Regions from separate parts of the Salmonella sp. FC25216 genome, predicted to be linked through region 2. Evidence: predicted binding sites of a transcription regulator. Region 2 holds the regulator's gene; the other holds the start of a gene.
What was found. The regulator sigma-54, encoded in region 2, starts transcription at its own class of promoters, with help from an activator protein. The targets are predictions, from matches to a motif close to GTTGGCACANNTTTCGCTNT.
Positions count from the first base shown of each region.

Region 1: a site for sigma-54 is predicted at 1,779-1,798, ahead of norV (anaerobic nitric oxide reductase flavorubredoxin). Genes of this name have one in related genera too.

Region 1 covers NZ_JBDGON010000003.1:12,808-15,955, forward strand. The annotation lists gene gutQ (arabinose-5-phosphate isomerase GutQ) at 1-140, shown strand, start outside; gene norR (nitric oxide reductase transcriptional regulator NorR) at 137-1,657, opposite strand; gene norV (anaerobic nitric oxide reductase flavorubredoxin) at 1,842-3,148, shown strand, end outside.
Region 2 covers NZ_JBDGON010000003.1:524,668-527,815, reverse strand. The annotation lists gene ptsN (PTS IIA-like nitrogen regulatory protein PtsN) at 1-218, opposite strand, end outside; gene hpf (ribosome hibernation promoting factor) at 336-623, opposite strand; gene rpoN (RNA polymerase factor sigma-54) at 646-2,079, opposite strand; gene lptB (LPS export ABC transporter ATP-binding protein) at 2,127-2,852, opposite strand; gene lptA (lipopolysaccharide ABC transporter substrate-binding protein LptA) at 2,859-3,148, opposite strand, start outside.

The DNA.
Region 1 (3,148 bases), 510 kb from region 2:
TCCAGGCGCAAAGCCGCGCCATTGACGCCAAAGAGATCCTGATGAAGCGCAAAATCACCGCCGCGCCGGTGGTCGATGAAAACGGTAAACTCACCGGCGCCATTAACCTGCAGGATTTTTACCAGGCAGGCATTCTCTAATCCTTCAGTCCCAGACGCTTCGCCAGCCGGTGCAGGTTGGCGACGTCGGTTTCCAGCGCCCGCGCGCTGGCCGCCCAATTGTGATTATTTTGCGCCAGCGCCTGGCGAATCATCTCTCGCTGGAAGTTCTCCGTCGATTCACGCAAATTGCGGCAGGTCGGCAGCGCCAGATCGCTTTCCGCAGGCGGCGTGGGTAAAACGTCATCTGACAAGGCAAAATGCTGCGCCTCCAGTACCACCTCCCCCCCTGCCAGGGTCGCTCTCGCCAGCACGACCGCACGGTGAATGGCATGTTCCAGCTCCCGAACGTTGCCTGGCCAGCCATAGTTGAGCAAATGACGGCGCGCGCCGGGACTCAGCACCACACGGGACAGCCCCAGCCGCAGTCGGCACTGCTCGCAAAAATAGCCCGCCAGTAACACCACATCATCGCCGCGCTCGCGCAGCGGCGGCACAAAGAGCGGGAAAACGCTCAGGCGATGGAACAGGTCAGCGCGAAAACGCCCCGCCAGCACCTCCTCTCGCAGGTCTCGGTTGGTCGCCGCCAACACCCGCACATCCACGCGCAGGCTGCGATCGTCGCCGACGCGTTGAATATCGCCATACTGCAATACGCGCAGTAGCTTGGCCTGTAGCGCCAGCGACAGTTCGCCAATCTCATCCAGAAACAGCGTACCCCTGTTGGCCATTTCGAACTTTCCGCTACGGTGGCTGATGGCGCCGGTAAATGCGCCTTTTACATGGCCAAACAGCTCGCTTTCCGCCACACTTTCCGGCAGCGCGGCGCAGTTGAGATAGATCAGCGGATTGACCGCTCTGGGGGAGCCCTGATGAATAGCTTTCGCCACCAGCTCTTTACCGGTCCCCGTTTCCCCCCCGATCAACACGTTAAGATCGGAGCTCGCCACAATCTCGATCTCTTTTTTCAACTGCATCATCGCAGGCGACAGGCCGATCATGTGCGTCTCTTTTCTCGGTTCGAACGCGTCAGACGCCCCCGGCAGTATGTTCTGGCTTTCCAGTTGTTCAATCAATAGCGCATTACTCAATGCCCCGGCGGTCAGCGCGGCGATAAGCCGCAGCTCTTCATCGCTGAATACCTCGAACTGCTCCGGCGTCATGGCATCAAGGGTCAGCGCGCCGATGAGGTTCTGTCCGGCAAACAACGGCAGACCAACACAGGCGTGGACTTTCAGGCTTTCCTGTCCGGGAATCAACCCGTCATACGGATCGGGCAAATCGCTATCGGCCGGAAAACGCACCACGTCCCCCGCACGGGCGATGGCCTCCAGGCGTGGATGCCCTTCCAGGGTAAAACGTCTGCCGAGAACGTCCTGCGCCAGGCCGTCAATCGCCAGTGGAATAAATTGTCGTGATTCATAACGCAACAGCGCCGAGGCGTCGCACGCCAGCACCTGACGCAGCGTAGTAATCAGCCGCTGAAAACGATCCTGATGCCCAATGCCGCGTTGTAACTCAATGGCGATGCCCGCCAATACCTCCACGGAAAAACTCATGGCTACCTCATTGTCATTTTGACAATACATAGTGTCATATTGACAGTACTATTTATAGTCTTTTTGACTACATCAAAAATATAAAATCATTATAATTTCATATAAATCAATTAGATGAAAAGTTGGCACACTACCTGCAATAAGCAAAACACTTTTTGCAAACGTTGAATGAATTGAGGTGGTTATGTCTATTCTGGTTAAAAATAATATTCATTGGGTTGGCCAGCGCGACTGGGAAGTCCGTGATTTTCACGGAACCGAATACAAAACGCTGCGCGGCAGCAGCTATAACAGCTATCTCATTCGTGAAGAAAAGAATGTGCTGATCGATACCGTCGATCATAAGTTTAGCCGTGAGTTTGTGCAAAATCTGCGCAGTGAAATCGACCTCGCGGACATCGACTACATCATCATTAACCATGCCGAAGAAGACCATGCGGGCGCACTGACCGAACTGATGGCGCAGATCCCGGACGCGCCTATCTACTGTACCGCCAACGCCATTGATTCTATCAACGGCCATCACCATCACCCGGAATGGAATTTTAAGGTGGTGAAAACCGGCGATACGCTGGATATCGGCAACGGCAAGCAGTTAATCTTCGTAGAAACGCCGATGCTGCACTGGCCGGACAGCATGATGACCTATATGACTGGCGACGCGGTGCTGTTCAGTAACGACGCCTTCGGCCAGCACTACTGCGACGAACGCCTGTTCAACGACGAAGTTGACCAGACCGAACTGTTTGAACAATGCCAGCGCTACTATGCCAATATCCTGACGCCGTTCAGCCGTCTGGTAACGCCAAAAATTACCGAAATCCTCGGCTTCAACCTGCCGGTGGACATGATTGCGACCTCACACGGCGTGGTATGGCGCGACAACCCAATGCAAATCGTGGAGCTGTATCTGAAATGGGCGGCAGATTATCAGGAAGATCGTATCACTATTTTCTACGACACCATGTCGAACAATACTCGCATGATGGCGGATGCCATCGCGCAGGGTATCAACGAAGTGGACCCGAACGTGGCGGTCAAAATCTTTAACGTCGCCCGCAGCGATAAAAATGAAATTCTGACCAACGTGTTCCGTTCGAAAGGCGTGCTGGTCGGCACTTCTACCATGAACAACGTGATGATGCCGAAAATCGCTGGTCTGGTGGAAGAGATGACTGGTCTGCGCTTTCGCAACAAACGCGCCAGCGCCTTCGGTTCTCATGGCTGGAGCGGCGGCGCGGTGGATCGACTGTCCACGCGCTTACAGGATGCCGGTTTTGAAATGTCCCTGAGTCTGAAAACGAAATGGCGTCCGGATCTGGATGCGCTGGAGTTGTGCCGTCAGCACGGTCGCGACATCGCGCGTCAGTGGGCGCTTGCTCCGCTGCCGGAAACCACGCAGAAAACCACGCCAGCCGAAGAAATCACAGCCTGCGCCGCCGCAGACCTCGGCCCTAAAATGCAATGCAGCGTATGCCAGTGGATTTACGA
Region 2 (3,148 bases):
TGCGGGATGGCGATACCATTACCAATACCGGTACTGCCCATTTTTTCGCGTGTCAGAATGGCTTCAAACACGACCTGAGGAGGTAAACTGAGCTGTTTTGCCGCCAGTTCGCTGATGATTTCCAGCGCGCGTTTCTTACTCTGACAATGAACGCCGCTACGCGTACACTCCTGGTTAAGTACACTGCTCAGTTGTAGAGTCGTATCGTTATTTATCATAATTTCACCTAAGAACCTGTCCTGTCAGGTTGATGGCCAGGTTCGGAGCGCTAACTGTACAAATGGCCCGTTGTGTCACACAACAGGCCGTCCTGCACTGGCTAACTGCCCGGACAATTAGTGTTGTTTCAGTTTATCTTTATGCCTGGTTAACTGCCTTGCCAGTTTATCAATCAAGCCGTCAATGGCGGCATACATATCCTGGCCTTCCGCGCTGGCGTGAATTTCGCCGCCGTTAACGTGTAGCGTCGCATCCGAGATGTGCGTGACCTTCTCCACTTTCAACACCACGTATACCTGATTAATCCGCTCAAAATACTGTTCAAGTTTGGCGAATTTCGTCGTCACAAATTCACGCAGGGCTTCAGTAATTTCGACGTTATGTCCGGTGATATTGAGCTGCATAGTGTCTTCCTTATCGGTTGGGTCAAACCAGCTGTTTGCGTTGGTTTGACGGCGGAATGGATAAAGACTCTCGGTACTTCGCAACAGTGCGGCGCGCCACCATGATACCCTGTTCTGACAGCAGAGAGGTTAACTTGCTGTCGCTCAGCGGTTTCGCGGGGTTTTCCGCCGCAATTAACTTCTTCACCAGCGCGCGAATCGCGGTGGAAGAGGCTTCGCCTCCGCCTTCGGTATTGACGTGGCTGGAAAAGAAATATTTGAGTTCAAAAATACCGCGCGGGCTGTGCAGATACTTCTGCGTGGTCACGCGGGATATGGTGGATTCGTGCATCTCGACGGCCTGGGCGATATCCGCCAGTACCATCGGTTTCATATATTCTTCGCCCTGTTCAAAAAAGGCTTGCTGTTGCTCGACGATGCAGCGACTGACACGCAGCAGCGTGTCGTTGCGGCTTTCAAGGCTTTTTATCAGCCACTTCGCATCCTGTAAATTACTGCGGATGAACTGGCTGTCGGTATCGTTGCGCGCGCTGTTGCACATGGCGGCATAGTGCTGGTTAATCTGTAAACGGGGAATACTGTCGCTATTAAGCTCCACCGTCCAGCGGCCGTTATGCTTGCGTACCAGCACATCCGGGATAACGTACTCCGGCTCGCCGGTCTGGATCGACTGACCGGGTCTGGGATCGAGCGACTGAATCAGGTTTACCGCCTCTTTCAGTACCTCTTCTTTCAGTCGGGTAACGCGCATCAACGTGCGGAAATCGTGGTTGGCCAGCAGATCAAGGTGATCGCAGATAATGAGCCGCGCCTCTTCCAGCCACGGCGTGGATTTGTCGAATTGTGAAAGCTGGATCAGCAGACAGTCGCGAAGATCTTTCGCCGCAACGCCCACCGGATCAAAACGCTGAATACGCTTCAGGACGGCTTCGACTTCATCAAGATCTACCTCTTCATCGCCCATGCTTTCGCGAATTTCATCCAGGGATACGGTGAGATAACCGGTATCATCTACCGCATCGACAATGGATGTCGCAATGGCGCGATCGGTGTCCGAGAAGGGCGTTAGCTCAACCTGCCACATCAGATAATCCTGCAACGACTGCGTCGTTTCGCCCTGATAGACGGGCAGTTCATCATCGATATAATCGCCGCTGGGGCCGGATGGCGTCCCGGCGGTGTAAATTTCATCCCAACTGGCGTCAAGCGGCAGCTCTTCCGGCATCTCTTTCTGTTCGAGCGCATCTGCGGTATCGAGAGGATCGTCATCCTGAGGTTGCTGAGTGTCGATTTCGTCATGAAGATCGGTTTGCTCAAGCAGCGGGTTATTTTCCAGCGCTTGCTGGAGTTCCTGCTGAAGTTCCAGCGTAGACAACTGCAACAGACGGATGGCCTGTTGTAGCTGAGGCGTCATCGCCAGTTGTTGGCTAAGCCTGAGTTGCAAACCTTGCTTCATATTCAGAGTCGTTTTCTCCCGCTAGAGCAGCATAGCCCTCTACCCTATCAGAGTCTGAAGTCTTCCCCAAGATATACACGCTTAACGTGTTCGTCTTGCAGGATTTCTGTCGGCGTACCGTGGGCGATAAGGTGGCCCTGGCTTACGATATAGGCGCGTTCACAGACTGCCAGCGTCTCACGGACATTATGGTCGGTGATCAGCACCCCGAGCCCGCTATCGCGCAGATGTTCGATAATGCGTTTGATGTCGATAACGGAAATCGGGTCAACGCCGGCAAAGGGTTCATCCAGCAGGATAAATTTGGGATTAGCGGCCAACGCGCGGGCAATTTCTACACGACGGCGTTCACCACCGGACAGCGCCTGTCCCATGCTGTCGCGCAGATGCTCAATATGAAACTCTTCCATCAGCTCGTTGGCGCGGTCTTCTCGCTGTTCTGCGGTCAAATCGTCACGAATTTGCAGTACCGCCATCAGGTTATCAAATACGCTGAGACGGCGGAAAATAGAGGCTTCCTGCGGCAAATAGCCGATACCGCGGCGCGCGCGCGCGTGCAGCGGCAGCAGACTGATATCTTCATCATCAATGATGATATTGCCCGCGTCACGCGGCACGATACCGACGACCATATAAAAGGTGGTGGTTTTACCTGCGCCGTTTGGACCGAGCAGACCGACAATCTCCCCGGAGTTAACGGTCAGACTGACATCTTCCACTACGCGACGGCCTTTATAGGCCTTCGCCAGATTCTTTGCAGTTAATGTTGCCATAACGAATTAGTTACTCTTCTTTTGCGCCGGAGTCTGGCCTTTGTTTTTGTCTTGCAACTGCGACGGCACCAGAACGGTGGTGACGCGTTTGCCTTTCTCGCTGAAGGCCTGCATTTTCTGCTCTTTCACCAAATAGGTGATTTTGTCGCCAGTAATGTTGCTGTCAAGCTGTTCCAGATAAGCGTTGCCGGTCAGCACCACAAAATCTTTTGCCAGTTCGTAATGCATATGTGAAGCGTGGCCTTTCACCGGTTTACCGTTGTCCTGCATCTGGTAGAAGGTGGCCGGATTGCCGT